One region of the Mesorhizobium sp. WSM1386 genome, then DNA from elsewhere that is predicted to be linked to it. Evidence: riboswitches for the same ligand, from Rfam matches in the RefSeq annotation. Region 1 holds a riboswitch; each other region holds the start of a gene.
What was found. Region 1 has a riboswitch for cobalamin ahead of metE (5-methyltetrahydropteroyltriglutamate--homocysteine S-methyltransferase). Riboswitches for the same ligand answer to the same signal wherever they lie in the genome.

Region 1 (7,615 bases):
GGTCGCGTCCTCTACACCCGTCGAAGCGAGCCGGAAGCATTCGACAGCCCAGCCGAGATAATGTTTCCAATCGGACTTCCGAAGGGGCAAACCTTCGCGAAACGCGGCCTCATCGGTCTGGATCACCCTGGCGCCAGCTCTTTCGAGGTCGGCCACTTCATCACGGATCGCGAGTGCGATCTGCCGGCAGACCTCGGCGCGGGGTAAGTCGTCGCGCACAAAAGACCAGTTAAGAATCGTCACTGGACCAGTGAGCATGCCCTTCACCGGCTTTTTCGTCAGCGACTGGGCAAATTGCCACCAGAAGACCGTCGTCGGATTGGGCCGCGATACGTCGCCGAAGATGATGGGAGGGCGCACGAGCCGCGACCCATAACTTTGCACCCAGCCATGCTGGGTGAAGGCGAGGCCGGACAACTGCTCGCCGAAATGCTGCACCATGTCGTTGCGTTCGAACTCGCCATGTACCAGCACGTCCAGCCCGATCTCTTCCTGCCAACGGACCGCCGCCTCGGTCTCCTTCCTCAGAAAGGCCTGGTAGTCGATATAGCTCAGTCGGCCATTAGCATGAGCGGAGCGTGCCCTGCGCACCTCGGGCGTCTGCGGGAAGGACCCGATGGTGGTCGTCGGGAACGGCGGCAAGCCGAGTGCGTCAGCCTGGACTCTCGAGCGCTTGGCAAATGCGCTCTTTCGTTGCTTCATGGCGCCGTCAATGCTGCTAACGCCCCCGTGGACGAGCGGATCATGGACCTTTGTCGACATTGCGCGCGCGGCGGCCCGCCTCGGCAGAAGCTTTCAGGGCGCCTGCTACGGCCTCCCTGCCTTCGGACAAAGCTTGGGCCAGCACGAGCAGCTCTTCAGTCTTCTGGGCGGCGAATGCCAGCCACGAACGGACGTCTACATCGAGCGCGGTCTCCATTCGCAGGTCCATCGGCACATGAAGCATTGAGCAGGAAGGCGCAATTTCGACGCGGTCCAGCGGCCAGCCGGCAATGACCGGCTTGATCCGGTCGAGAATGGCAGTCAGGTTCGCACGCCAGACATTGCGGCCGTCGATCAAGCCAAGTGAGAGCACCAGATCCTTTGGTGCGAGCCGACCAACCGTCTCCAACTGCTCGGGAGCGCGCACGAGGTCGAGATGTAGGCCCGCCAGGCGCAGTGAAAGCGCGGTCTCGAGATTGTCTCCCAGCGGCCCGAAATAGGTAGCCAGCATAATTTTTAACTTGGGCGCGGCTTTAGACAGCTGCCCGTAGGTGAATTTGAAGGCAGCTCGTTCGTTCGGGTTGAGATCGAGCACAAGCGCCGGCTCATCAATCTGCACCCAGTCGGCCCCCGAGAGCTCCAGCCTCTGCAGGAGTTGCTCGTAGACCGGCAGCAGGCGCGGTAGCAGCGCTATGGGATTAAAGCCCTGGTCGGGAGACTTCGCCAGCTTCAGGAAGGTCACCGGTCCAAGGATGACCGGGCGTGTATGGATGCCGAGCTCTTTTGCCTCCAGAAAGTGATCGACTGGTTTGGTCGACGAGAGGGCGAATGTCTGATCGTCCGCCAGTTCCGGCACGATGTAGTGGTAGTTCGTGTCGAACCATTTGGTCATTTCCATTGCGGTCACGCGCTGCCCCTGAACTGCATGCCCGTGACTGGCGTGTCCGCAACCCGCGCTATCGCCTTGCGTGCCGCGCGCCATCGCGAAGTAGTTGTCAAGCGGGACCTCGCCGCCCGTCCAGCCGTAACGAGCTGGCACGGCGCCGACCATTGCTGCCGTGTCGAGCACATGGTCATACAGTGAGAAATCGTTCGACGGGATTTTTGACACGCCGCGGTCGTGCTGCTCGTTCCAGCTGGCTGCACGGAGCGCCTTTGCCGTCGCCAGAAGGCTGGTAGCAGAAGATTTTCCGGACCAGTAGCTTTCGAGCGCGAATTTCAGTTCTCGCCGGCGACCGATACGCGGCACGCCAAGCGTTGCTGTGGGAACTTGCTGGGAGACATTCATTCCATACCCCGATGGTTGGGGCGGGGACAAGGAAGGCGCTGACAGTCCGGCCTCAACGCCGAGCTGCCGCGGCCACCAGACACCCCGCCCGTGGACGTTGTTACCGTGGCAGGTCTCCTGGCTCGCGGGTCACAGCCTCTGCCCGTCTTCCCGGGGCAGTTCGCCCCAGTGACATTGGTGGGTTGGCTCGCCGCTTACAGTTGCGGGGGCAGCGCCGGCATTGCACCGGCTTCCCTCTTAGTTCCGCAGGGGCAACGCCTTGCGAAGAACCACGACACGCCGACAATCGCAGCCGCTCGCATTGTTGTCAATGACGCATAAAGAAATGTTTATGTGCTTATGTGAATTGTTCGCCTGCGGCGTGTTTCCAAGTTCCATGTCGCCGTCCAGCTGAGCCTCTGCGCGAACTCTCGCGTGTGCAGACTTTGGCTCCCGAATCTGCGTTTTGTACGATCCCGTCTCAAAACGACTTCGTCAAAAAATGGCGCGTGTGGGCCATTCATGATCGGACGGCAGTACTGGCCCGAAGTGCGACAGTGTTCCTGAGCCTCAACAATCAGAAATTTAGAGAAAACCGGCCTCCTTCTCGGACTGGTACGCGTTCGATTTACACGCGCTCGTCTGGACAGCCTGCACAGGGGGAGGGGTGGGCAATATGTGGCCGAAATATTGCCCTACAACAGCCCCGCCTGTTCAGCCTCGCGGCGCAAATTCTGCCGGGGCCTGGGGCCGATCTGCTGGATCACCAATCCGGCCGCCAGTGAGCCAAGGTCGCCGCAGGTCTTGAGGTCGCGGCCTTGCGTGTAGCCATGCAGGAAGCCGGCGGCGTAGAGGTCGCCGGCGCCGGTCGTGTCGACCAGCTCCTTGATGGCGGGGCCTTGATGACCACGGTCTCGTCGCCGCGCACGATGACGGAGCCTTTCTCGGACCGCGTCACGGCGGCGATCCGGCAATCCTTGCGGATCTGCGCCAGCGCCTCGTCGAACGACGATGTCTGGTAGAGCGACTTGATCTCGTGGCTGTTGGCAAAGACGATATCGACCGTGCCCGAGCGCATCAACTCGAGGAATTCGTCGGGGTAGCGGTCGACGCAGAACGAATCCGAAAGTGTCATCGACACTTCGCGGTTTGCCGCGTGCGCCAGCCTGGCCGTCTGCCGGATCGCTTCCTTGGCGCGCGGCGGATCCCACAGATAGCCCTCGAAATAGGTGACCTTGGCGCCAGACGCCTTGTCGGCCTCGACGTCCTCCGGCCCGAGCTCGACGCAGGCGCCGAGATAGGTGTTCATCGAGCGCTCGCCGTCGGGGGTGACGAAGATCATCGAGCGGGCCGTCGGCGGCTCGCCCTTGAGCGGTTTGGTGTCGAAGGCGACGCCCTGCGCATGGATGTCATGCGCGTAGATTTCGCCCAGCGCATCGTTGGAAACCTTGCCGAAGAAGGCGGCACGGCCGCCGAAGGAGGCGACGCCGGCCGCCGTGTTGCCGGCGCTGCCGCCGGAGGCTTCGATCGCCGGACCCATGCGGCTGTAGAGCAGTTCGGCGCGGTGGGTATCGATGAGGTTCATCGCGCCCTTGATGATGCCGTTGGTTTCGAGGAATTCCTCCTCGCACTGGGCGATGATGTCGACAATGGCATTGCCGATGCAAAGCACGTCATAATCCGGCATCAATATCTCCGCCAAAAACCAGAGCCGGCTTCTCGCCACGCCGGGGCCGGCCTGTTTTTGGCGAGTGTGGAGGGGTCGCCATATGCCGACGCATCCAATACCCGTGCATCACGCAGCTGCCGGTCCTGCCTCTCGCAACAGCTCGTCAGCTCTATCCGTCTTTTCCCAGGTGAACTCCGGCTCTTCGCGGCCGAAGTGTCCGTATGTCGCGGTCTTGCGGTAAATCGGCCGTAAGAGATCAAGCGTCTTGATGATGCCTTTCGGCCGGAGATCGAAAAGCTCAAGGACGGCGCGCTCGATCCTTTTTTCATCAATCTTTGCGGTTCCGAATGTATTGACGAGGACTGAGACCGGCGCGGCCACACCGATCGCATAAGCAAGCTGAACCTCGCACACCTCCGCAAGTCCGCTGGCAACGACGTTTTTTGCGACGTACCGCGCCGCATAGGCGGCCGATCGATCGACCTTGGACGGGTCCTTGCCCGAAAAGGCGCCGCCGCCATGACGCCCCATGCCGCCGTAGGAATCGACGATGATCTTGCGGCCGGTAAGCCCGCAATCGCCGCGCGGCCCACCCACCACGAACCGGCCTGTTGGATTCACCAGGAATCTTATCCCCGTCGTATCCAGGTCCTGAGGCAAGACCGGCCTTATGATCTCCTCAATCACGGCTTCGCGCACCGTGGCTTGTGAGACCTCCTCGTCATGCTGCGTCGACAGGACTATGGTATCAAGCGCTACCGGGCGCAAACCCTCGTAGCGGACGGACACTTGAGATTTAACGTCCGGGCGAAGCCAGCCAAGGCGTCCGGTTTGGCGCACCTTTGCCTGTTTTTTTGTCAAATCGTGAGCGAGTTGGATTGGCAACGGCATCAATGTTTCGGTCTCGTTGCACGCGTACCCGAACATGAGGCCCTGATCCCCCGCTCCCTGCTCAAGATCCTGCCCTCGTCCCTCGTCGACCCCCTGGCTGATGTCAGGCGACTGCTCGGTCAAGGCCAAGATCACGGCGCAACGCCGGCCGTCAAAGCCGATCGCATCGTCGTCATATCCAATGTCCAAAATGACATCGCGGGCAACTTGGCTGTAGTCGATCTGCGCGTGGCTGGTGATCTCGCCAGCCAGAACGACCATCCCCGACTTCACCAACGCTTCACAAGCAACACGAGCCTTCGGATCCTTGCGAAGGATCGCATCAAGCACGCCATCTGAGATATTGTCGGCCATCTTGTCGGGATGTCCCGCACCGACGGATTCGGAAGAGAACACGAATTGTCTGGTCATAGAATGTCCTCGCTTCAAACGTTGGAATCGGATGTGACAGTTGATCCGGCCGCCTTACCTGTCGGAGATGCCAGGCATGTCGAACGCAGCACAGAAGTCGGCAACGTCTCTGCACACGCCGGCATGGACGTCCGAATCATCGGGCTGGCGGCAAACCAGGTCGATGAACGCTGCAATCTGCACCATCTCCGCCTCGCGCATCCCCACCGACGTCACTGCTGGCGTGCCTAACCGTATGCCGCTGGTGAGCGCGGGATGGCGCCGGTCGCCCGGCACCATGTTGAAATTCGTAATGATCCCTGCTTCCGACAAGCGCTCGGCATAGTCTTTCCCAGACAGCGGTCGGTCCCGAGGATCAAGGATCAGCATGTGATTGTCAGTGCCCCCCGTTACGAGTTCATAACCTCGCTCCAGAAGCGCCTGGGCCAGAGCCTTGGCGTTGTTGACGATCTGCTGACCGTACACACGGAAGGATGCATTCCCTGCTTCGTGCAGAGCGACAGCCAGCGCGGCAATCGTATTCATGTGCGGTCCGCCCTGGAGGAGAGGGAACACGGCACGGTCTATGCGTCTGGCCAGATTGTGTTTGCTCTTGGGATGATAGAGCGCCTGATAGCGGTCTTCATTCCTTGACAAGATGAAGCCACCACGAGGGCCGCGGATCGATTTGTGGGAGGTGCTGGTGACCACATCGCAATGGCCAACGGGATTCGGATGCACGCCTGCGACAACGAGCCCGCTGATGTGGGCGATGTCGGCCACCAGATAGGAGTTCACCTCCGAAGCGATTTCGGCCATTGCCTTATAGTCAAAAATGCGCGGATAAGCAGTTCCTCCGACCCAAATGAGCTTCGGTCGTTCGCGTTTGGCCGTCTCGCGCAAGCGGTCATGGTCAATCTGCTGAGTCTTTTCGTGTAGCTCGTACGGAACTCGCTCATAGTCCGTGCCGGAGAAGTTCACGCCCCAACCGTGCGTCAGATGCCCGCCGGCGGGGAGGTCCAAGCCCATCATCTTGTCTCCCGGACACAACAGCGCTCGACAGACAGCCTGATTGGCCGGCGAGCCGGAATAAGGCTGCACGTTGGCGTGTTCACAGCCGAATAGCGCCTTCAATCGCTCGATGGCGAGGTTCTCAAGCTCATCGACAATCTCGTTTCCGGCGTAGTAGCGCGCGCCGGGATATCCCTCAGCATACTTGTTGGTGAAAATAGACCCGGTCGCTTCCAGCACCGCGGAGGACACGAAGTTCTCGGAGGCGATAAGTTTGAGGGTCGTCCGCTCCTGGCGCTCCTGTCTTAAAAGCAGCTCGTGAACGCGGGAATCTGCGACAGCCAGATGAGGCCATTCGCAAGTATCAAGCTCCGCGATGGCCCCGCCAGTCGAATTGTTCATATCAGCTTCGCGCTCCATTGGGACTAAGTTTCGGGACAAGCAGGCGGCCACCTTTGACCGCGCCCTGTATCGCTTCCAGGCGCTGTAGGTCTTGTCTGTGATGGCCATCGCCGTGGGGCAGGAGATCAACCAACAATTGAACCAAGCCGCCGTCCGAGCATCCTGCTTCGAGGTGATACGAAGGCCAGGGGCGCTGTTCGTTGCCGAGAAGAAAGCCAGCTCTGGCGAGCTGGCGGACGTGTGCGATTACGTGCTCACGCGCCAGACTCAGAACTTCTGCTAGCTCGCAGACGGTTAGGTCCGCATGCGCACAAAGTCCCAGGATTCGAAGTCGATCAAGATGAGCCGCGGCCTTTAGGCGCTTGACCAGTGTCATCATTTGCCGGCACTCGTTGTATTGACTTCGTCCATTTGGCGTCCTCCCACTCTTTCAGAGGCAATCTTGCCGTCCGACGAGGTCGATACGCTCCACCGCATCGCGGATCGTTTCCGATACATCGCCTCGAACAAGGCAAATGCTCCTGCCGGCTCTGCTTTCGACGGGGCCACAGCGCCACGGTCTCGACCGGCAGCTCAAAGTACATATTCAGGGAGGTTTAGAGTGCTAAAAGTCCGCGATTTTCTTTGAAGGATCTGTTGCGAGCCGTGCGTACCGGCGTTGGACAGCCCGATCAGGAGGACGTCATCGAGGTTTTTGCGCGCGGCGGCAAGGAGGCTCCCTGCTGAGCCCGCTTGTGTTGTATCTCGCCAGCATGGGGACTACGTCAAGAGCCGATTCTGCCACCCCGCATTCATGGCATGTTGCTGCGTTCATTTCGAGAGCGGGGTCCGGTGATACAATCCCCTAATAACTGATGTAAAACTCCGAGGCTTCGTGTCTTAGCCTGAGCCCGCCCGGCCGTCATATTGGCCCACCATCAGCCGAAATCCGGGTCTGTTTGGGTCGAGGCGACACCATTTTGGCCCAAGGCGCGGGCTTCCCGGCGTGTCTATGCGACAGTACCGGCGGGGCCAAATACGTTTCGGCAGTCACACGCTCATCTTACTTTAGTCACTTGTTCATCCAAGCGTGAACTCTGTCGAGTGAACCGATATCGACCTCGAAGCCCCAGCCATCGCGGGACGATCCGGTTGGCCGCTTGAGGTGGACATGCTTGGGCAGGTCGGCACTGGCGAGCGCCTGACCGTCGCTGTCGTTGCTGATGTCGGCGGCCTGTCTCAGGCGTCCAGGCCGAGTGCCTGCAGGACGCGGGCATAAATGCCGCGCGATCGCGCAGCTGATG
Region 2 (7,615 bases), 910 kb from region 1:
CCGGCCGACATGGCGCCATCGCCGATGACGGCGATGACGTTGTTGCGGCCACCGGAGAGGTCGCGCGCGGCGGCCATGCCGAGGCCAGCCGATATCGATGTCGAGGAATGGGCGGCGCCAAAGGGATCGTATTCACTCTCGGCGCGGCGGGTGAAGCCGGACAGACCACCTTCCTGGCGCAGCGTGCGGATGCGGTCGCGGCGGCCGGTCAGGATCTTGTGCGGATAGGCCTGGTGGCCGACATCCCAGATCAGCCGGTCATCCGGCGTGTCGAAGACATAATGCAGCGCCACCGTCAGTTCGACCACGCCGAGGCCGGCACCCAGGTGACCGCCCGTGCGTGACACGGCGTCGATCAGTTCGAGGCGAAGTTCGGACGCCAGTTGCGGCAGCTCGCTCTCGGCAAGTGCGCGCAGGTCCGCCGGAATACGGACCTTGTCGAGAAGCGGCGTATGCGGCGTTGCGTTCACGGGTGCTCGGGCTTTCTGTTCAACGGCGGGATAGGCCGCCGGCCGGCGAAAGTAAATGCGTGTCGGTGACGCGGATCGATCAGGTCCCCTCGCCGACCTTCTTCAGCTTTCGGGCAGCGGAATAAACTCTTCCTCATCTCCTGGAACGATATCGAAGCGGCCCGTCTTCCACTCCTGCTTGGCCTGTTCGATGCGCTCCTTGGACGACGAGACGAAATTCCACCAGATATACCGCTTCGAACCGAGCGAGGCGCCGCCGAACAGCATGAAATGCGCACCGGTTTGCGACGATACGATGATGTCGTCACCGGGCCGGAACACCAGCAGCCGTTCGGCCGGGAAGACGTCGCCTGAAATCGCGACCTCGCCTTCCAGCGTATAGATGGCGCGTTCTTCCGCATCGGCTGGGATTTTCACGCTGGCGCCCGGCGCTAGCCTGAGATCGGCGTAGAGCGTCTCGGAGTCGGTGCGCACCGGGGAGCGCAGTCCCTGGAAATCGCCGATGACAATGCGGCCGCTGACGCCTTCGGCGTCGACATCGGGAAGCCGCAAGACAGCGGTGTTCTCGAACACCGGCGCCACCTCTTCCTTGTCGTCGGGCAGCGCCAGCCATGTCTGCAGGCCGGAGATCGACATCGGCGCGCCGCGCAGTTCTTCCGGCGTGCGCTCGGAGTGCACGATGCCGCGGCCGGCGGTCATCAGGTTCACGTCGCCGGGCTGGATCACCATTTCGGTGCCCAGGGAATCACGATGGCGGATCTTGCCGTCGAACAGATAGGTCACCGTCGACAGGCCTATATGCGGATGCGGGCGGACATCGAGCGCCTGGCCGGCGCGCAGGATCGCCGGTCCCATGCGGTCGAAGAAGATGAACGGACCGACCAGCCGTCTCTTGGCGGTCGGCAAGGCGCGGCGGACTTCAAAGCCGCCAATGTCCTTGGCATTCGGGATGACCATCAGCTCGATCTGGTCGCTGGCAAAGGCGTCGCCGGCTTCAGGGTCTTTCCCTGGGAAGAAGCTCATGAACTCTCCTTGTCAGCGGCCAAGGACCGCCCTGGCCACATCAGGCAAAGCGGATCGCCGCCTTTGCCCGCAGTTTGGCCGCAACCTCTTCGCGATTGCGCGGATGCTGGTTGGTTTCAAGCGAATCGAGAAGCTCGCGCGCCGATGCCGCGATGACTTCGACCGCACGGTCGAACGCGTGCTGGTTCTGCTTCGAGGGCCGCGTCGTTCCGCTCAGCTTGCGGACGAACTGAAGTGCAGCGTCGCGGACTTCGTCGTTGGTTGCCGGCGGATCAAAATTGAACAGGGTCTTGATGTTTCTGCACATCGCTTCCGTATCTCCTCTTGTCCTGGAGCCATTTCAATCGAGACGAACTCTATACTCAATCACGATCGTGTCCAAAAACCGGTGAGACGGCTGCGCGCCTCAGTCCGGGTCGAGCGGCTCCGTCCCGACCGGCTTGCCGTCGCGCGACAGCCTGATCTTCTCGACCTTGTCCTCGGCAGCCTTCAGCAGCCGGTCGCAATGCACCTTCAATGCCTCGCCGCGCTCATAGATCTTGATCGACTGGTCGAGCGGCACGTCGCCACGCTCCAGATCATCGACGATCTTCTCCAGCGCGTCGAGTGCCTGTTCGAAGCTCATCGCCTTGACGTCTTCGTTGGTCTCACCAGCCATCGTTCATCCTTTCATCAGTCGCCCGACATGGGCGGCGACCGAAAATGCCAATCCCTGCAGATCGTAGCCGCCCTCGAGCAGGCTGACGAGCCGGTTGCCGCTGTGGCGCGCGGCACGCTGCATCAGCTGGCCGGTCGCCCAGTCGAAATCGTCCTCGGTCAGGTTGATCTCGGCCAGCGGGTCGCGGTGGTGCGCATCGAAGCCTGCGGAAATGACGATCAATTCCGGCGCGAAATTGTCGAGCGCCGGCAGCACGCGCGACAGGAAGGCATCGCGAAACACCTCACTGCCGGTCTGCGGCGCCAGCGGCGCGTTGACGATATTGCCGGCGCCGGTCTCGTCCTTCGCGCCGGTGCCGGGGTAGAGCGGCATCTGATGCGTCGAGCAGTAGAGCACCGAGGGATCATCCCAGAAAATGTCCTGCGTGCCGTTGCCGTGATGCACGTCCCAGTCGACGACCGCCACGCGCTCGATGCCATGCTTCTTCTGCGCATAACGCGCGGCGATGGCCGCCGTGTTGAAGAGGCAGAAGCCCATGGCCGTGGTTTTTTCGGCATGGTGGCCGGGAGGCCGCGCTGCGACGAAGACATTGTCGGCGCGGCCCTCAAAGACATCGTCGACGGCGGCATTGGCGGCGCCGATCGCCGCGATCGCCGCTTGCCAACTCTTCGGGCTGGCGGTGGTGTCGGCATCGATGCGGGCGATGCCTTGGTCAGGGATGGCGGCGCGCACGCGGGCGACGAAATCGGCGGGATGCGCGTAGAGGATGGTGGCCTCGTCACCTTCCGGCGCCGTGACACGATCGAGCGCGGCAAAGGCCTCGTCGTCGAGCACGCGCTCGATGGCGCGCAAGCGATCCGGCCGCTCGGGGTGGCCAGGCGGCGTGATGTGTTCGAGGAAGATCGGATGCGTGTAGAGACGAGTGGCCATGCTCCCTATCTAGTGCCCCGGCGCCGCGATGGCCATGCATCGCGGCTCGATCGCTGGGGAAAATCACGCCTGCGTCCATTGGCGTCGCTGCGGGGATTGGCGCCCTCAGCGGTTCGGCGTAAGGTCGCCGGCACTGCCTGGTGCCCGCCGCAAGCGGGAGAATCGGGAACACGGTTGAATTCCGTGGCGTGCCCAACGCTGTGAGGGGGACCGCGCCGGTGAATGCCACTGTCGATGACGGGAAGGCGCCGGACGCGGGTTGATCCCAAGCCAGAAGACCGGCCTGGCAGACATCGTCATCCGCATGGTCAGGCGGCTGGCATCGATAGCAATCGCAAGGGGACAAGCGATGCCGGAACACATGACCGCTCCTGGTAGCGACGGATTTGACCAGATGGCGCGCGACGCGGTCTACCGCGCCATGTTCACGCGGCGTGACGTGCGCAGCCACTTCCTGCCCGACGCGCTCGACGACGAGGTGCTGGCGCGGCTGCTGCTTGCCGCCCATCACGCGCCGTCGGTCGGCTTCATGCAGCCATGGAACTTCATCGTCATTCGCGATGCCGCACGACGAGCGGAGGTGCGCGACCTGTTCTTGGCCGCGCGCGAGCAGGAATTGCCGGCCATCGAAGAGGAAAGGCAGGCGCTCTACCGCAAGCTCAAGCTGGAAGGCATCTGCGAAAGCGCGCTCAACATCTGCATCACCTGTGACCGACAACGCTCGCAGGGCTCACCGCTGGGACGCTGGCACAATCCGGAAATGGACCTCTACAGCACGGTCTGCGCGGTGCAGAATTTCTGGCTGGCCGCGCGCGCCGAGGGCGTCGGCGTCGGCTGGGTCAGCATCATCGAGGCCGGGGCGCTGAAAAGCCTGTTGTCCATTCCCGATCACGTAACGCCGGTCGCCTATCTCTGCGTCGGTCGGGTCTCCGAATTTGCGCCCAAACCGGACCTTGAAACGCATGGCTGGGGCCGACGCCTACCGTTGCCCGAACTGATCATGAGCGAGACTTTTTGCGGCCAAGGCGAGATGCGGCTCAAATCGACGGTGGCGCGCCTCAACGCCGTCGATGCGGTGGCGGTAAGCCCCGCCGATCAGCGTGTCGCGCCGGCCGTGTCCCAGCGCGAGCCGCCGGAGGAGGCCAGCGCCTTGTCCTTGAGTTCCCTGAATTTCGACGATGCCTCGGCGAGCCGGGCGTCCCAGGCGGGATCGGGCACCTGGCCGGCGATGGTCTTGAAATAGACCTGCATCAGGCAGGCGATGGCGAAAGGCTCGATGAAAGCCGCCTTGAACGCCCAGGCAAAGATGATGGCGAGCACGAAGGCCCAACCAGCCAGTTGCCCCGGTATGATGAAGAGAATTGCGGCGGCAGGAGCCAGCATCAACAGGAAGATGACGAAGGACACGCCCCACATGATCACCGCCAGCCAGACGGCGTTCTTGACCATGGTCTTGCCGTTCTGGGAATAGAGCACCACGCCTTGCCGGGCCGTCTCGAAGGGCGAGGACGAATTGATGCGGATATTATAGCCGAGGATGATCTCGTCGACATAGGTCAGCGAAAGGCGGATCACCGTGTTGATGAAGGAGACAAGACCGCTCAGGCCCGGAATCGGCAGGAAGGCGGCGATGCCTCCGAGCAGGCCGGTGACGGTGCGAATGGCGCCCTTGACCAGCTGGTCGACGACGAAAAGGATGTTGGCCTCGGCGAACCGCTCGGTCACGACTTGCCTGGCATAGGCGATCTGGTTCTGGCCGCCGGGGACGTCCTGGCCGTCGATCAGATGGACCATGACGGCGATATGGCCGGCCTTGACGACGTAGAGGATGTATTCCCGGATCCAGTAGACGGCGATCGAGACGACGCCGAAGCCAACCACGCCGCCCCATAGGGCAAAGGACATCGGCCCGTCGGGATCTGTGGAGATATGGCCGACGCCATAGCCGACCGAGGCACCGGTGCCGGTCGCCATGATGTAGGCCAGCGTGATACCGAAATAGACGACCATGCGAAAGACAATGAAGGGCCAGGTCCGCATCATGATGGACACCGACCTGCCGATATCGAAATCCCACATGCCCCGAATCCCCTCAGAGATGGCTGGGAAGGATGCGCTCAACCCGAAGATTGTCAATCGCGGGCGGATCCCGGACCGCGGACGGGATGTCAGTTCGGCTGCGAACCCGGTTTCCTGAGCAGGCCTTCGAGCAGTTGCTTAAACGCCGCCACCACCTTCCTCGATGTCGCTTCGGGATCGTTCGAATTGGCGATCCGCTGCGCCGCCTGGCTGCTGGCGCCGTTGATCAGCCGTGCGGCGGTCTCGGGGTCGACGCTCGGGACGACCACTCCCTCCCCCTGCAGCGCGGTCAGATGATCGGTCATTGAACCGACGCAGGCATTGGCATTCGACCATTGTGCCGGATCGCCCAGCACGGCCGGACCGTCGCGGAACATGATACGCTGGATCTCCGGCTCCAACGCCATTTCGATATAGGTCGTGCACTCGTCGACGAAGTGTTGCCAGCGGTTCGGCGCTCTCGATGCGACCTCATTCACCCGAGCCGCCATCTCGGCGTCGATTTCGGCGATAACCGCCTCCAGCAGTCCCTTCTTGTCGCCGAAGTGATGATAGAGGGCGCCGCGCGTCAGCCCGGCCGACGCGGTGAAATCATCCATGGAGGCCTCGGCGTAACCGATGGTGCCGAAAGCCTGGCGGGCCGCGGCGATCAGCTTGGCACGCGTCTGCGCGATCATCTCCTTGCGAGGTCTGTGCATTCCGTCTGGCCCCATTCACATACGTCTCGTATGCCAATTGACATACGCGACGTATGGTCTATCTAACACTCATACGCTTCGTATGTAATTGTCGAATTGTCCTTTGTCGAGGAACAGGATCATGCAGAACCCCTATTCGGAAATCTTTCGCGCCCCTGGCGCCAAGGGCTTTGCAACTGCCGGCTTCATGGCGCGCCTGCCGATTGCCATGGCTCCGATCGGCATCGTGGCGATGTTGTCGCAGACACGCGGCGAGTACTGGCTGGCGGGCGCCGTCTCGGCGACATTCGCGTTGGCCAACGCTTTCCTGGCGCCGCAAATATCAAGGCTGGTGGACCGTCTTGGCCAGACCCCAATTGTCGTGCCCACCACCATCATCTCCGTGCTCGCTTTCATCATACTGATTGCGTCCGCCAATCAGGACTGGCCTATATGGACGCTGTTCGTGTCGGCGCTGCTGGCGGCAGCCATGCCCAGCATGCCGGCAATGGTGCGGGCGCGCTGGACCGAGATTTTCCGGGGCCGGCCTCAGATGAACACCGCGTTCGCCTTCGAATCGGCGGCGGACGAGTTGGTCTATATCGCCGGAGCATCCCTGTCGGTGGGCCTCAGTGCCGGCCTGTTCCCGGAGGCGGGCATGCTGGCGAGCACGTTCTTTCTCGCCGTCGGATCGATGGCCTTCATCCTGCAGCGCTCGACCGAGCCGAAAGTGCGACCGGTAGCCAATGGCTCCAGCGGTTCGGCGATCCGCCTGCGGCCGGTGCAGATCATCACCTTCGCCCTGATCTTCATCGGCGCGACGTTCGCCACGACGGAAGTGAGCACCGTGGCGATCACCAGGGAACTCGGCCAGCCGGGTGCCGCGAGCCTGGTCATCGGCGTCTATGCGCTGGGATCGTTCGCGCTGGGCATCGTCGTCGGCGCGTTCAACCTCAAGGCGCCGCTGCAACGCCAACTTGCCATTGCGGTCGCCCTGGTCGCGCTCGGCACGCTGCTGCCGCTCACCGCCGACAGCGTGCCGCTGCTGGCGCTGACCGTCTTCATCAGCGGCGTCGCGATCTCGCCGACCTTCATCACGGCGTTCGGCCTGATCGAACGGCATGTGCCGGAAGCGATGCTGACCGAGGGGATCACCTGGGTGATGACAGGCATCGGCATCGGCATGGCGCTGGGGTCGTTCGCCGCCGGCGCGGTGGTGGATGCGTTCGGCGCCCAGAACGGGTTCTGGGTTTCGGTGGCATCAGGCGCCATTGCACTGGTCACGGTGCTGCTCGGCCAGCGCAGCTTGGCCACCCACAATTGCGAACTGGATGGATGCGAAGCGGCGGTCGTTCCTGCTGAATGATCCACGAAGCGCCCGGTTTGAACGGACCGGGCGCTATCATCACCGGCAGTTCAGATGATTTCGGTCTTGGCGATATGGATGCCAAAACCTTCGAGGCCGACATAGTGGCGCTCGCGCGAAGCGATCAAATTGATCGAGGAAATGCCGAGATCCTTGAGGATCTGTGCGCCAAGGCCAATTTCGCGCCATTCATTCTCGCGGCGGCGGGCCTCCTCATGGTCCTCGCGCTCGCCGCTCGCCGGGCGCTTGCGCTCCTGGTGCGCGACGCCGACAGAGCCCTCACGCAGATAGACGATGACGCCGCGCTTGCGCTCGCCCATCGTCTTCATGATGGCGTCCAGCCGGTGGCTTGTGCCGAAGACGTCGGTCACCACATCCTCGGAATGCAGCCGCACCGGCACCTCTTCCCCAT
Region 3 (7,615 bases), 2.9 Mb from region 1:
GCACTGCCTGCAGATAGGTCTTGGCCTCGATCAGCTTTTCCGTGCCGCGATGCAAGAGCCCGATATGCGGATCGACGCGGTCGACGACTTCGCCGTCCAGTTCGAGAACCAACCTCAAAACACCATGCGCTGCAGGGTGTTGCGGGCCAAAATTGATGTTGAAGTTACGGACGGAGGTTTCAGCCATTTACTGCTTTGCCTTCTCGTCACCCGGCAGCACGTAGTCCGTACCTTCCCACGGGGACAAAAAATCGAAATTGCGGAATTCCTGCTTGAGCTCGACCGGCTCGTAGATGACGCGCTTGGCTTCGTCGTCGTAGCGCACTTCGACAAAACCGGTCAGCGGGAAATCCTTGCGCAGCGGATGGCCTTCGAAGCCGTAGTCGGTCAACAGGCGGCGCAGATCGGGATGGCCCGAGAACAGCACGCCATAGAGATCGTAAGTCTCGCGCTCGAACCAGTCGGCACCCGGGAACACGCCGGTGATCGACGGCACCATCGTTTCCTCGTCGGCCTGCACCTTGACGCGGATGCGGACATTCTGCCTCGGCGACAACAGGTGATAGACGACGTCGAAGCGCTTGGCCCGCGACGGATAATCGGCGCCGCAGACATCGATGATCGAGATGAACTGGCAGCGCGGGTCGTCGCGCAGGAAGGTCACCACCTCGACCAGGTTTTGCGGCTCGACATGGACGGTGAGTTCGCCATAGGCGAGCACCGCGTCACTGAAGCGGCCAGGCAGCTTCTCGCCGAGATAGGTCGACAGTTCGCTAAGGGATGCGGCCATGGATTTACCGTTCGATCGTGCCGGTGCGGCGGATCTTCTTCTGCAGCAGAAGAATGCCGTAGAGCAGGGCTTCGGCGCTCGGCGGGCAGCCGGGCACATAGATGTCCACCGGCACGACGCGGTCGCAGCCGCGCACCACCGAATAGGAATAGTGGTAGTAGCCGCCGCCATTGGCGCACGAGCCCATCGATATGACGTAGCGTGGCTCCGGCATCTGGTCGTAGACCTTGCGCAGCGCCGGCGCCATCTTGTTGGTCAGCGTGCCGGCCACGATCATGATGTCGGACTGGCGCGGAGACGCGCGCGGCGCGACGCCGAACCGCTCCGAGTCATAACGCGGCATCGAGGTATGGATCATCTCGACCGCGCAGCACGCCAGACCGAAGGTCATGAACATCAGCGAGCCGCTGCGCGCCCAGGTGATCAGCGCCTCGGTCGAGGTGACCAGGAAACCCTTGTCGGCAAGCTCGTTGTTGATTTCGAGGAAGAAGGGATCGTCCTGTCCCACCGGCTTGCCGGTGTTGGGATCGATGATACCCTTGGGCTTCGGCGCGACGAGGGTGCCTGAACTGTCGTTCAATCCCATTCCAGCGCTCCTTTTTTCCATTCATAGGCAAAGCCGATGGTCAGCACTGCCAAAAACACCATCATCGACCAGAAGCCGAGCATGCCAATCTTCGAGAAGGACACCGCCCAGGGAAACAGGAAGGCGACTTCCAGGTCGAAGATGATGAACAGGATCGACACCAGGTAGAAGCGGATGTCGAATTTCATGCGGGCATCGTCGAACGAGTTGAAACCGCACTCGTAGGCGGAAAGCTTTTCGGGATCGGGGTTGCGGTACGCCACCAGGAACGGTGCGGCCAGCAGTGCCAGGCCGACAACCAGCGCCACGCCGATGAACATGACGATGGGCAGGTACGAACTGAGAAGTGCGTTCATGCAGCGGCTTTCCGTTGGCGCCAATCCACTTTGATTACAGCACCGGACCTTAATGCGGAAGCGTGACAGTTTAACCGCTGAACCGTTTTAAGGGGCCTATGCTGCAACGCGGCGAGGGTTAGCGCAGCACTTCCAGCGAAGCAAGTCAAACCTTGTTCAAAACGCGGTGCTGGACGGCATATACGGAGAAACTGGTCCGATACGCTCCCGTTTGATTTCCTTCGCTCTTTACTCCACTTTTCTCTCCTGACATGGATGCCGCCAAAACCCTGCTAGCATGGGCAGGAATCACCCATCAAACGACGGTCAACGAGTTACAAGAGTCGCATCCGAATGAAGGAAAAGATCTCGCTTGCCACCGCCCGGCGCGTCGCGCTCGCCGCTCAGGGTTTTCTCGACCCCCGCCCTAATGGCACGCCCGACCGCCGTCATTTCGCCCGCGTTCTGTCCCGCACCGGCCTGCTGCAGATCGATTCCGTAAGCGCGGTGGTGCGCGCGCATTATATGCCGCTCTATTCGCGCCTTGGCCCCTACCCGCTCGCTCTGCTCGACAACGCCGCCGTCACCCGCAAGCGCACGGTGTTCGAATACTGGGCGCACGAGGCCTCCTTCCTGCCGGTGGAGACCTGGCCGCTGATGCGCTGGCGCATGCAGCGCGCCGAGCAAGGCAAAGAGATGTATCTGGGGCTGGCCAAATGGGGCCGCGAGCACGCCGCCTATATAGAAGAGATCTACCGCGAGGTCGTCGCGCGCGGCCCGATCGCTGCTTCCGCGCTCGAAGGCCAGAAAGGCTCGGGCGGCTGGTGGGGCTGGAGCCACGCCAAGCATGCCTTCGAATGGCTGTTCTGGGCCGGGCGCATCACGACGGCGCACCGCCGCGGGTTCGAGCGCTTCTATGACCTGCCCGAGCGCGTGCTGCCGCCGGCGATCCTAGACCTGCCCGTACCGGCCGCCGAGGACGCGCACCGCGAATTGCTGCGCATCTCCGCCCGCGCCCATGGCGTGGCGACATCAGGCGATTTGCGCGACTATTTCCGCCTTTCCCCCGCCGACATGAAGGGCCGCCTGGAGGAATTGGTCGAACTCGGTGAGCTGCTGCCGGTGCGCGTCGAAGGCTGGGATAAGCCCGCTTACCTGCACAAGGATGCGCGTCTGCCCAGGAAAATCGACGCCCGTGCCTTGCTGGCCCCGTTCGATCCCGTGGTCTTCGAACGCTCGCGCTCGGAGCGGCTGTTCGATTTCCACTACCGTATCGAGATCTACACGCCGGCCGAAAAGCGCCAATACGGCTATTACGTCCTGCCGTTCCTGCTCGGCGACAGGATTGTAGCGCGCGTCGATCTCAAGGCCGATCGGCCGGCGAGTGTGCTACGCGTCCACGCAGCCTATGCCGAAGCTGGCGCACCGCCTGAAACCGCCGCCCAGCTTTTCGAGGAATTGAAGCAAATGCAGGGCTGGCTCGGGCTTGAGCGCATGGAAGTGACGCCCGCTGGCGACCTCGGACCGTCACTTGCCGACATCGCCATGTCGTAGGCCCGCGTTGACAGTCCTGCCCGCAACAGCCTAAATCCGCTCCAGACGGTCTCTTCTCTTCAATGAGAGGGGCTAAGAGGGAATGCGGTGCGGGATGAAAAAATCTCAAATCCGCGGCTGTCCCCGCAACTGTAAGCGACGAGCCAAGGCCGAAAGCCACTGGGAATTCCCGGGAAGGCGGCTAACCAAGGCGATGACCCGCGAGCCAGGAGACCTGCCGTCTGCGACAACATAATCCGATCGCCCGGCGGGTTTCCGGGCAAGGAGCCCGGTTTTTTGGACCAGAACAGCAGTTTTTCGGCTGGCACAGCGGACAATTCGTCCGCCGACAGCGATGCCTTGTCCGGCGTCACCGTGATCATCTGTGCCTCGTGCCGTGACGAAACCGGCTCCGACGCCCATCCCCGCGCCGGCGAACTGCTGGCTGAGGATACGCGCAACGCCGCCTCGGGCGAAGATATCTGCGTCCGCACCGTCGAATGCCTCGGCAATTGCAAGCGCCGGCTGAGCGCCGCGATCCTGCGCGATGGCTGCTGGAGCTATGTCATCGGCGACCTGACCACGGCCAGCGGCGCCGACCTTGTCGCCGGCGCAAAGCTCTTCGCCACTTCGACCGACGGCCTCATCCCGTGGCGTGGCCGGCCCGATAGCCTCAAGGGTGGCCTCGTTGCCCGCATCCCTCCTCTCGACATGCTGAAGGACTGACCATGACTGCTCCAGATTCGTCCGCCAACCTTTCTCGCGTTCCCTGCACCGTCGTCACCGGCTTTCTCGGCGCGGGCAAGACGACACTGGTCCGCCATCTCCTGGAAAACGCCGGCGGCAAACGCATTGCCATCATCGTCAACGAGTTCGGCGACATCGGCATCGACGGCGAGATTTTGAAGGGCTGCGGCATCGACACCTGTCCGGAGGAAAACATCGTCGAATTGGCCAATGGCTGCATCTGCTGCACCGTCGCCGACGATTTCGTGCCGGCGCTCGACCAGATCCTGGCGCTGACGCCGAAGGTCGACCACATCCTGATCGAGACCTCGGGCCTGGCTCTGCCCAAGCCGCTGGTCCAGGCCTTCCAGTGGCCGACGGTGAAAAGCCGCGTCACGGTCGACGGCGTCATCGCCGTGGTCGATGGCCCGGCGCTGGCCGAAGGCCGCGTCGCCAACGACATGGACGCGCTGCAGGCGCAGCGCGCTCAGGATGAGAGCCTCGACCATGACGACCCGGTCGAGGAAGTGTTCGAGGACCAGATCGCCTGCGCCGACCTGATCATCCTGTCGAAGAGCGACCTGATGGACGCCGCAGGCTCAGCCCGCGCCAACGCCATCATCAACGAACACTCCGCCCGCGCCGTGAAGATCGTGCCGACCTCGCATGGCAAGGTCGATCCCTCCGTGCTGCTCGGCCTCGGTCTCGCAGTCGAGGACGACATCGAGAACCGCAAGTCCCATCATGACGGTGCGTTCGACCACGAGCATGACGACTTCGACACCTTCATCGTCGACATTCCCTCGATCGCCAATCCCGACGAGCTGGCAAAGCGCGTCGCCAACGCCGCCGAACAGGAAAACGTCCTGCGCGTCAAAGGCTTCGTCGAGGTCGGCGGCAAGCCGATGCGGCTCTTGCTCCAAGCCGTCGGGCCGCGCGTCAATCATTACTATGACCGCGCCTGGACGGCTGAGGACGATCGTCGTTCGCGCCTCGTCGTCATCGGTCTCAAGGGGCTGAACCGCCCGGCGATCGAACGCATACTCGCCGGCTGATCTCGGACAGGCCGCGATGCACATCCTCACCACGACTTCCGCCTCGCTCGACGATCTCGCCGAGCCGGTCGACCTGCGGCAGACGCCGGCGGATATCGTGGCGCTGTCCTTCACCGACAGCGATCTGGCCGGATTGGCGGAGGCGTGGAAGGCCGATGCTGGCCGCTTGCCCTCGATGCGGCTCGCCGCACTGCGCGACCTGCGTCATCCCATGTCCGTCGACCTCTGGGTCGACAGCGTCGCCCGCCATGCCAAGATCATCCTCGTGCGCATCCTCGGCGGCCACGACTGGTGGCGCTACGGCTGCGACCAGCTCGCCGCGACCGCCCGCGCGCACGGCATTAAACTGGCGCTGCTGCCGGGTGAGAGCCACGACGAGGATCTCCGCCTCATCAAAGCCTCGACGCTGCCGCGCGAGGAGTTGGATAGCCTGCTCGGCTATTTCCGCGAGGGCGGCCCGGCCAATATGAGTGCGCTGATGCGGAGGCTGGCGGGGCTGGCTGGGCAGGATGCGGAAATTGCCGAGCCGGTCGAAGTTCCAAAAGTCGGCTACTACGAGCCCACACGCGGCATCGTCCCCCTCCCCCGAGGGGAGGGTCCGGCCGCAGGCCGGGGTGGGGTCCTCTCCGGAGCGCGCCGACTCAAGGAAACGTCGCCCCCGGTCGTACCGACCCCACCCGGCCCTGCGGGCCACCCTCCCCTCGAGGGGGAGGGAAACGCCACGCCAGTCATCCCCATCCTCTTCTACCGCTCGATGCTGCTAGCCGCCGATGTCGCGCCGATCGATGCCCTTTTCGAAGCACTCACCCAACGCGGCATAACCCCCGTCCCGATCTTCGTCTCCAGCCTCAAGGACCCGGCATCCCTGGCCTTCGTGGAAACCGCGCTCGCCACGCTGAAACCTGCCGCCATCATCGCCGCGACCGCCTTTGCCTCCGGTGCCGAACCCGGCGTCGAAACCCTGTTCGACCGCGCCGGCGTGCCCGTCTTCCAGGTCATCGTCGCCACCACCCGCCGCGACGTGTGGGAAAACAACCAGCGCGGCTTGGCGCCCGCCGACCTCGCCATGCACGTCGTGCTGCCCGAACTCGACGGCCGCATCCTGGCCGGCGCCATTTCCTTCAAGGGCGAGAGCGAGACCGATCCGGCACTTGGTCATCGCGCTTTCGCCAATCGGCCGGAACCGGATCGTGTCGCCCAAGTCGCGGACCGCGTTGCGGCTTTCATCAAGCTGCAGCAAACGCCCAGCACGACCCGCAAACTGGCGATCCTCATCCCGGACTATCCAAGCGCCCCCGGCCGCACCGGCTACGCCGTCGGCCTCGACGTGCCCTCCAGCGTGCTGGCCATGCTGCACGACCTGAAGGAGCAGGGTTATGGGGTTGAGGGGATTCCTGAGACGCCGCGTGAGTTGCTGGGTTTGCTGGAGCGGGGCGAGGATGGGCTGGGGCTGGAGGAATATCTGGACTTCTCGAAGAGCCTGCCAACCGCGGCAATTGCCGCGGTAGAGGCTGCATGGGGAAAAGCCGAAGGGAGAGGCTTGCGTGAGGCGCCCCCCTCTGTCCTGCCGGACATCTCCCCCTCTAGGGGGGAGATTGCGCTCCCATCTCCGCCTTCGCCAATCTCCGATCTTGTAAAGGGAGAGCCGGCGACTAAACTGCCAATCTCCCCCCTTGAGGGGGAGATGTCCGGCAGGACAGAGGGGGGCGCCTCGCTCCAATCTTCACAAAAGGCCGCCGCCCACTTCCCCTTCCGCGCCGCCACCTTCGGCAACATCACCGTAGCCCTCGCCCCCGATCGCGGCCGCTCCGCCGACCGCCGCGCCGACTATCACGACCCGACGCTCCCGCCCCGCCATGCGCTCCTCGCCTTTGGCCTCTGGCTGCGCAAGTCGCTCGGCGTCCATGCCCTTATCCATGTCGGCGCCCATGGCACGCTGGAATGGCTGCCGGGCAAAACCGTCGCGCTTTCGCAAAACTGCTTTCCCGAGATCGTCACCGGTCCGCTGCCTGTCATCTATCCCTTCATCGTCTCCAATCCCGGCGAGGCAGCGCAGGCCAAGCGGCGCATCGCCGCCGTCACGCTTGGCCATCTGCCGCCGCCGCTGACCGGTGCCGGGCTCGACGAAAACCAGCACAAGCTTGAACGGCTGGTCGACGAATACGCCCAGGCCGATGGCCTCGACCGCCGCCGCCGCGATCGTCTGGTCAAGCTGATCGTCGAGACCGCGCAGAAAACCGGCCTCGCCTCGGAAGCCGGCGTCGCCAGGACCGACGCACCCGACGAAGCGCTGCGCCGCATCGACGCCTGGCTTTGCGATCTCAAGGATTTTGCCATCAAGGACGGGTTGCATGTCTATGGCCGTGCGCCCGAGGAGGAGCCCGACGCCATGCGCCGCCAAAGTGCCGAGGCCGAGAAGGCGGCGCTGCTCGCCGCGCTCGATGGCCGCCACGTCAAGGCCGGTCCGGCCGGCGCGCCGGCGCGGGGCCGTTCCGACGTGCTGCCCACCGGCCGTAACCTGTTCACGTCGGATCCGCGCACCATGCCGACGCCGACCGCCTATGATCTGGGCAAGGCTGCGGCGGAAGAA
Region 4 (7,615 bases), 690 kb from region 1:
GACGGCACCGGCGGTCAACCCCTACAACTACCAGGACCATATCTACGACAAGAGCCGGCCGGAGAACCTCGGTTTCCTCGAGCGTTTCCGCGCCCTGCTCGACGAGTATCCGGCAACCGCCGCTGTCGGCGAAGTCGGCGATTCGCAGCGTGGGCTGGACGTGGTGGCAGCCTATACGGCCGGCGGCAAACGGGTGCACATGTGCTATTCCTTCGACTTCCTGGCGCCGGAAAAGATCAGCGCCGCCAAGGTCCGTTCGGTGCTGGAAACCTTCGGCAAGGTCGCAACCGACGGCTGGTCGTGCTGGGCGTTCTCCAACCACGACGTGATGCGCCCGGCCTCGCGCTGGGCGGCTGGCGAAGCCGATCCGACCGCCTATCTCAAGGTGATCTCGGCATTGCTGATGTCGCTGCGCGGCTCGGTCTGCATCTACCAGGGAGAAGAGCTGGGCCTCGGCGAGGCCGAACTGCGCTTCGAGGATCTGCAGGATCCCTACGGCATCCGCTTCTGGCCGGAGTTCAAGGGCCGCGACGGCTGCCGCACGCCCATGGTGTGGGATGGCAACGCCAAGAACGGCGGCTTTTCCCAGGCAAAACCCTGGTTGCCAGTGCCGGCCAAGCACCTGTCGCAGGCCGTCAATGTGCAGCAGGGCGACGAGACTTCCCTGCTCGAGCACTACCGGCGCTTTCTCACCTTCCGGCGCGCCCACCCCGCGCTGGCCAAGGGCGATATCACCTTCATCGAAAGCCAGGGCGACACCGTCGCCTTCACCCGCCGGGCCGGCAACGAGCAGATCGTCTGTGTCTTCAACCTTGGCGCCAAGCCGGCCAAGGTTGACCTTGGCGGCCGATCACTGCACCCTTTGCCGGGACACGGGTTTTCCGGGCAGGCGAGCACCGGTTCGATCGAACTCGGCGGTTACGGCGCCTGGTTCGGACGCATCGACTGAATTTTAGGAATTACTGGGAGGAACCAATGGCCGATGTCAATTTGAGGCAAGTGAAGAAGTCCTACGGCAATCTCAACATTCTCCACGGCATCGACCTCGATATCAGATCGGGCGAGTTCATCGTCTTCGTGGGTCCGTCGGGCTGCGGCAAGTCGACCCTGCTGCGCTCCATAGCCGGGCTCGAGGAAATCACCTCAGGTGAGCTCAAGATCGATGGCGAGGTGGTCAACGACGTGCCGCCGTCGAAGCGGGGCATCGCCATGGTGTTCCAGTCCTACGCGCTCTATCCGCACATGACCGTCTACGACAACATGGCGTTCTCGATGAAGATCGGCAAAGAGAACAAGGCCGAGATCGACCGTCGCGTGCGCCAGGCAGCGGAGATCCTGCAGCTGACCAAATATCTCGACCGGCTGCCCAAGGCGATGTCGGGCGGCCAGCGCCAGCGCGTCGCCATCGGCCGCGCCATCGTGCGCAATCCGAAAGTGTTCCTGTTCGACGAGCCGCTGTCGAACCTTGACGCGGCGCTCCGCGTCGCCACCCGCATCGAGATCGCCAAGCTCAAGGAATCGATGCCCAACACGACCATGATCTACGTCACCCATGACCAGGTCGAGGCCATGACGCTGGCCGATCGCATCGTCGTGCTCAAGGAAGGCCATATCGAACAGGTCGGCACGCCGATGGAGCTCTACAAGAAGCCCGGCAATCTGTTCGTCGCCCAGTTCATCGGCTCGCCGGCCATGAACATCCTGCCGGCGACCATCGACAAGACCGGAAACCCGACCGTCGTCAGCCACGTCGGTGGCCGCAAGGCGACGGTGCCGATCGCGACACCGGCTTCGGCGAAGGGCGCGGCGGTAAGCTTCGGCGTGCGGCCAGAGGATCTGATCATCGCCAGCGGCACGGACTATCTGTTCGAAGGCACGGTGGATTATGTCGAACAGCTCGGCGAGGTCCAGCTGGTCTATGTCGACATCGGCCGCGCCGACCTGCCGCTGGTGACCAAGCTGCCCGGCAATGTCGAGGTCAAGCGCGGCTCGACATTGCGGCTGAGCGCCAATGCCGAGGACCTGCATATCTTCGACGCGGATGGCCGGTCCTTCGCGCTGCACGAGGCGGAAGCAAAGGCGGCTTGAGCTAAAAGCCGACCTCAACGACAAAAAACGGCGGGCCATGCCCGCCGCTCATTCTTAAAACCGACTTCGACTGTTAGTGATTGCCGACGTGGTCCCGGTCGTTGCTCTGAGGGGCCGGCTTCTGCACGTTGCCCGACGAATTGAGCAGCTTGTAGACAGGCGAGCCGCTGTCGCGGATCGAACCGGTATGCGAAGCGTCCACATCGGTCGAAGTCACGGCAGGCTGGTTGGCGCCATTGGAGCCATAATTGTCGCTGCCGGCGAAAGCGCTGCCGGAAATCGCCAGAACGGCGGCGGCAGCAAGGATGATCTTCTTCATTTCAAGTCTCCTGAAGGCAGCGGCGGGCAAACCCGCCGCTGCCGGGTCGGCTGTTAGTTGTTGCCGAAGAGGTTGCGGTCGGCGCCGACGACAGGCTTCTGGTCAGCCGGTTCCGACTTCTTGGTCGAAGCCGTGTACGAATTGTCGGTCGAAGTCACGGCAGGCTGGTTGGCGCCATTGGAGTCATAGTTGTCACTGCCGGCAAAAGCGCTGCCGGAAACGGCCAGGACGGCAGCGGCAGCAAGGATGATCTTCTTCATTTCAAGTCTCCTGAAGTCTCGAATTCCACGGCATGGCAGGCAAACCCGCCATTGTCGGGTCGGCTTTAATTGTTGCCGAAGAGGTTGTGGTCGGCGCCGACGACAGGCTTCTGGTCAGCCGGTTCCGACTTCTTGGTCGAAGCCGTGTACGAATTGTCGGTCGAAGTCACGGCAGGCTGGTTGGCGCCATAGTTGTCGCTGCCGGCGAGAGCGCTGCCCGAAATGGCCAGGACGGCGGCGGCAGCAAGGATGATCTTCTTCATTTCAAGTCTCCTGAATTTTGATGAATTTTTGAGTTCGCCAGGACGGCGGGCAAGCAGCCGTCAACCGGCGGTTAGTGGTTACCGAAGAGGTTGTGGTCGGCACCCTGGACAGGCGTCTGAGCAGCCGGTTCCGACTTCTTGACCGAAGCGGTGTACGAGCTGTCGACGGCAGTGGCTGCAGGGGTCGCATTTGAACCGTAATGGTCCGAACTATAATGGTCGCTACCAGCGAAGGCGCTGCCGGAAATGGCCAGAAGGGCGGCGGCAGTGAGAACAATCTTTTTCATTTTGGGTACTCCAGTATTTTTCCGTCCGTCTAGCGGCGTGTCTTGGGATGAAATCGCGTCGTTCGGACAGGGCGGATGTGGGAAAGCCAGATGGCCGTTTCCAATCACGAAGTTGTTCCGCGTGGACCATGAATCCACCACTTGAAATTGTACCAACGGCTTCCACATCAATGTTTTTCTTTTTGATATCAATTGGTTAGATAAGATCAAGGGAGCTATCACCAACTGTGTCGGAGGCCCAGCGTTCACAACGTCCTGCACGCACCGTCAACAGAAACGAACCGTTCGGTTCGATTTTAGACTCCGCTAATAGTCACTTTTCGAAACTGTTAACCTTTTTTGGCTCCGGCCAAGGCTCGAAAAACAACGTTTGGGGTGCTGGCAACGAGCCGGCTGCAACGGTCGCGATCATTGTAGGGACGATCTTGCATGCGTGTCGCGCCGCATGGATGCGATGTCGTTTTCATGCCGACGCCGCGATGCATGCCGTGATTAGATCACGCCATCTCAGGTGCCGCTTCGTGACGACGGAGTGGAGAATTGGGAAGCCGGTCAGAATCCGGCGCTGCCCCCGCAACGGTGGTGGAGTTCAAGTCGCAACGGGAGACCACTGGGCGAAAGCCTGGGAAGGTGTCGCGATGGTCCGCAAGGACGACTCCAGAGCCCGGAAACCAGCCCGAGATTGCTAGAACTCGACTGATCGCGGTGGGCGGTCAAGGGGCGGATGATGCATGCCCGGCTGGCGCCGGCCTGCGTCCGATCCTTCCTCCATCACCACCAGTTCAGTCCTTGGATATGAGGACAGGACATGGATGCTCGCAACGACATGCTGAGGCTCTTGAACAGCCGCAGACAGGGCTTTTCGCTGGAACAGCCCTTTTACACCGATCCGGACTACTTCAAGCTCGACATGGAGCTGATCTGGTATCGCGATTGGCTGTTCATCGGCCATGATTGCGAGCTGCCCAAGCCAGGCAGCTTCATCACCGTGCAGATCGGCGACTATCCGGTCGTGCTGGTGCGCGATCAGCAGGGCAAGATCAACGCCTTCCACAATTCCTGCCGCCACCGCGGCAGCCGCGTCTGCAACACCGAGAAGGGCGTGGCCGCCAAACTGGTCTGTCCCTATCACCAGTGGACCTATGAGCTGGACGGCCGCCTGCTGTTCGCCCGCCAGATGGCCGAGGGTTTCGACAAGAGCCAGTTCGGGCTGAAGCCGGTCGCCTGCGAAAGCGTCGCCGGCTATATCTTCATCTGCCTGGGCAAGGAGCCGGCCGACTTCGCGCCGATGTGGGCGATAATCGAACCCTACCTCAAGCCGCACCGGCTCGGCGAGGCGAAGATCGCCTTCGAGAGCACGATCATCGAGAAGGGCAATTGGAAGCTCGTCTGGGAAAACAACCGCGAGTGCTATCATTGCGCGGGCAATCACCCGGAATTGTGCAAGACGTTCCCGGAAGCACCGACCGTGACCGGCGTGCAGGGCGCCGACAGCGATCCGGAGATGCTGGCGCACTGGGCAAAATGCGAGGCGGCCGGCCTGCCGAGCAAGTTCCGCATCGATCCGGCCGGACAGTATCGCGCCACCCGCGCGCCGCTGCTGCGCGATGCCGTCAGCTACACGATGAGTGGCAAGCGGGCGGTGAGGAAGAACCTCTCCGACAACGTCTCGGCCGACCGCATCGGCACCTTGATGCACTATCACTACCCGACGACATGGAACCATATCCTCATCGACCATGCCGTGACCTTCCGCGTGCTGCCGATCAGCGCCACGGAAACCGCCGTGACGACCAAATGGCTGGTCCACAAGGATGCGGTCGAGGGCGTCGACTACGATCTCGCCGAACTCACCCATGTGTGGACCGAGACCAACGACCAGGACCGCCGCATCGTCGAGGAGAACGCCTTCGGCATCCTGTCGCCGGCCTATGAGCCCGGCCCCTATTCGGAGTTGCACGAGGGCGGCGTCATCCAGTTCGTCGACTGGTACGCCCGCTTCATCGGTCCGCGCCTTGCCGAAGACGGCAAGCCGGCGCTGCGCAGCGTTGCGTGAGCTCATGTCGCCCAAACACGACATGAGCCGGGCAAGAAGGACCAGAGGATGAATGCGATGACGGATCTCGGCCTCTATCGCCATCTCGACCAGATGGCGCCGTGGAACGACCGGCTCCAGGTGCTGGAAGTGATCGGCGTCAGCGATGAGGCGCCCGACGTGAAGACCTTCACCTTCCGGTCCGACAACCAGACCTGGTTCCGCTACAAACCGGGCCAGTTCGTGACGCTGGAGCTGCCGACTTCGGACGGGCCGCTGATGCGCACCTACACGCTGTCATCGTCACCGTCGCGGCCATTCTCGATCGCGGTGACGGTAAAGGCGCAGGCCGGCAGCATCGGCACGCGCTGGATGTTCGACCATCTGGTGCCCGGCTCGCACGTCAAGGCCTACGGGCCGGCAGGCGACTTCTCGCTGCACAGCCATCCGGCGGCCAAATATCTGTTCATCTCGGCCGGTTCGGGCGTGACACCGATGATGTCGATGCTGCGCTGGCTGAACGACTGCGCGCCGTGGACCGATGTCGGCTTCGTCAATTGCGCGCGGCGCGCGGAAGAGATCATCTTCCGCAAGGAGCTCGAACTGCTCGGCGGCCATATGCCCGGCCTGTCGCTCGGCTTCATGATCGAGGAGCGGTCGAGCCGCGAGGGCTGGTACGGCCATATGGGCCGCATCGACGCGATCCGGCTGCCATTGCTGGCGCCGGATTTCCGCGAGCGCGAAATCTTCTGCTGCGGCCCCGATCCCTTCATGCGCGCCGTGCGCGGCATGCTTGAAGCCGCGGGCTTCGACATGACGCAATATCATCAGGAGAGCTTTGCGGCCCCTGCCGTGGAAGAGGTCCCGGCGCCGTTCGCGGCGCCCGCGGAAGGCGGCACGGTCGTTCCGGTCGAAGCGGCAACGCCAATCCGCTTCTCGCTTTCGGAGGTCGACGCCGAATGCGTCGCCGGCCAGACGGTGCTGCAGACGGCGCGCGCTTCGGGCGTGCGGATCCCCGCCGCCTGCGAATTCGGCCTGTGCGGAACCTGCAAGGTGAAGAAGGTCTCCGGCGATGTCGAGATGAGCCACAATGGCGGCATCCTCGATCATGAGATCGACGACGGCTTCATCCTGGCCTGTTGCTCCAAGCCGCTGTCGGCACTGGAAATCGAGGCGTAACCGGCAGGCAGGGCCTGCGGTCGCGCTCGCCGGGCCTGCGGGCCATCTTGCCAAAAACCCTGCAAATGGTTAGACGCCTCTACAACGGTAGGGTTGACCGTGAGGGCCGGCGATCATCCGCGCGGCCTGCTTCGGCGGGGAGCAAACATGCGACAATCCGGCATCTATGCCATAGCGAGCAAGGACATCGTCTTTGAATCCTTCGACGGCGAAGCCGTCGTTCTCGACCTGACGACGGGCAAATATTTCGGCTTCTCGGATTCAGGCAGCAGGCTTTGGGATGCGCTGTCGTCCGGCGTGCCTGCCTCCGAACTGGTCGGCGCCGCAACGGCGACCGGCGCGCTGGGTGCCGCCGAGATTGACGGCTTTGTTTCACAATTGCTCGAATTCGGCTTGCTGGCGGCCGTGACCGATGCCGCGGCAAGACCGGTTCCCAGCGAATTGCTGGCTCAGCTTGCGGGTGCCAGCGAGCCCCTCAAGGTCGATATCCACGACGACCTTGCCGATCTCATCGTCGTTGACCCCATCCACGAGGTCGAGGAACCCCTCGGTTGGCCCGCGGTGAAGCAGGCCAACTGAGGCACGCGCGTCAGGCACTCTCGTCGCTGGGCGGCGTCGGAACAGGCAAACCATGCCGAAAGTCACTCTCGAGAACCTAGCGGACTACGCACGTCATGTGCTGGCGCAGGCCGAAAGCAGCGCCGCGCATTACCCGCTGACGCGCACGGTGGGCCTGCCGCATCTGGAGCTGACCGCACATCTGAGTGCCGGCGCGTTGGCGAATGCCGTCGTTCACGGCTTTGTCGCTGCTCCGGGCAATGGGGCGGCTGCCAACACCTGCCGCATCTTCGTCGCCCATCCCGGCGTGGATGGCATCGCGGCGCCAGCCAGTTGGGGCCAAGGACCCTTCACGGAGCATGCCTTCGCCAGCCGGCTGGCGGAAGCCGGACTGCGCGGCAACCATTTCCACGACCTGGATTTCTGGCAGTTCTACGACCCCGGTCGCCGTCTGGGCGTTCAACTGATGACCGCCGATGACAGGTTCCCGCCTTGGGAGCCGGGGGCGCCGCTCCGCCCCTTCCTGCATTGGGAATATGCGGCGCGCGGCATGCGGCTGGCCCATGCGGGCACGCTGGGTGTCGGCGGCAAGGGAATTCTGCTCGCCGGAGCAGGCGGCGCCGGCA

Region 2: linked by a shared signal. The riboswitch ahead of bluB (5,6-dimethylbenzimidazole synthase) and the one ahead of metE (5-methyltetrahydropteroyltriglutamate--homocysteine S-methyltransferase) in region 1 are both predicted to bind cobalamin.
Region 3: linked by a shared signal. The riboswitch ahead of AC0NIH_RS17120 (DUF1636 family protein) and the one ahead of metE (5-methyltetrahydropteroyltriglutamate--homocysteine S-methyltransferase) in region 1 are both predicted to bind cobalamin.
Region 4: linked by a shared signal. The riboswitch ahead of AC0NIH_RS01825 (aromatic ring-hydroxylating oxygenase subunit alpha) and the one ahead of metE (5-methyltetrahydropteroyltriglutamate--homocysteine S-methyltransferase) in region 1 are both predicted to bind cobalamin.

What each region holds. Positions count from the first base shown of each region.
Region 1 is NZ_CM148373.1:6,428,823-6,436,437, reverse strand. Features, by position in the region: partial or broken gene metE (5-methyltetrahydropteroyltriglutamate--homocysteine S-methyltransferase) at 1-1,990, opposite strand, end outside; cobalamin riboswitch at 2,081-2,279, opposite strand; partial or broken gene AC0NIH_RS31375 (adenosine kinase) at 2,665-3,656, opposite strand; gene metK (methionine adenosyltransferase) at 3,765-4,940, opposite strand; gene AC0NIH_RS31365 (serine hydroxymethyltransferase) at 4,995-6,332, opposite strand; gene AC0NIH_RS31360 (hypothetical protein) at 6,433-6,615, shown strand; partial or broken gene AC0NIH_RS31355 (XRE family transcriptional regulator) at 7,444-7,601, opposite strand.
Region 2 is NZ_CM148373.1:5,522,711-5,530,325, forward strand. Features, by position in the region: gene dxs (1-deoxy-D-xylulose-5-phosphate synthase) at 1-470, opposite strand, end outside; gene AC0NIH_RS27145 (pirin family protein) at 573-1,493, opposite strand; gene AC0NIH_RS27150 (DUF2277 domain-containing protein) at 1,534-1,800, opposite strand; gene AC0NIH_RS27155 (exodeoxyribonuclease VII small subunit) at 1,900-2,151, opposite strand; gene AC0NIH_RS27160 (histone deacetylase family protein) at 2,155-3,081, opposite strand; cobalamin riboswitch at 3,203-3,382, shown strand; partial or broken gene bluB (5,6-dimethylbenzimidazole synthase) at 3,431-4,090, shown strand; gene AC0NIH_RS27170 (hypothetical protein) at 4,177-5,160, opposite strand; gene AC0NIH_RS27175 (TetR/AcrR family transcriptional regulator) at 5,250-5,858, opposite strand; gene AC0NIH_RS27180 (MFS transporter) at 5,980-7,203, shown strand; gene ribB (3,4-dihydroxy-2-butanone-4-phosphate synthase) at 7,254-7,615, opposite strand, start outside.
Region 3 is NZ_CM148373.1:3,480,561-3,488,175, reverse strand. Features, by position in the region: gene AC0NIH_RS17145 (NADH-quinone oxidoreductase subunit D) at 1-187, opposite strand, end outside; gene AC0NIH_RS17140 (NADH-quinone oxidoreductase subunit C) at 188-790, opposite strand; gene AC0NIH_RS17135 (NuoB/complex I 20 kDa subunit family protein) at 795-1,376, opposite strand; gene AC0NIH_RS17130 (NADH-quinone oxidoreductase subunit A) at 1,367-1,732, opposite strand; gene AC0NIH_RS17125 (winged helix-turn-helix domain-containing protein) at 2,066-3,265, shown strand; cobalamin riboswitch at 3,295-3,501, shown strand; gene AC0NIH_RS17120 (DUF1636 family protein) at 3,542-3,970, shown strand; gene cobW (cobalamin biosynthesis protein CobW) at 3,973-5,025, shown strand; gene AC0NIH_RS17110 (cobaltochelatase subunit CobN) at 5,042-7,615, shown strand, end outside.
Region 4 is NZ_CM148373.1:389,295-396,909, forward strand. Features, by position in the region: gene bglA (beta-galactosidase BglA) at 1-949, shown strand, start outside; gene AC0NIH_RS01800 (ABC transporter ATP-binding protein) at 976-2,088, shown strand; gene AC0NIH_RS01805 (DUF680 domain-containing protein) at 2,162-2,407, opposite strand; gene AC0NIH_RS01810 (DUF680 domain-containing protein) at 2,461-2,667, opposite strand; gene AC0NIH_RS01815 (DUF680 domain-containing protein) at 2,733-2,930, opposite strand; gene AC0NIH_RS01820 (DUF680 domain-containing protein) at 3,002-3,217, opposite strand; cobalamin riboswitch at 3,710-3,911, shown strand; gene AC0NIH_RS01825 (aromatic ring-hydroxylating oxygenase subunit alpha) at 4,026-5,273, shown strand; gene AC0NIH_RS01830 (FAD-binding oxidoreductase) at 5,331-6,431, shown strand; gene AC0NIH_RS01835 (PqqD family peptide modification chaperone) at 6,579-7,010, shown strand; gene AC0NIH_RS01840 (serine kinase) at 7,063-7,615, shown strand, end outside.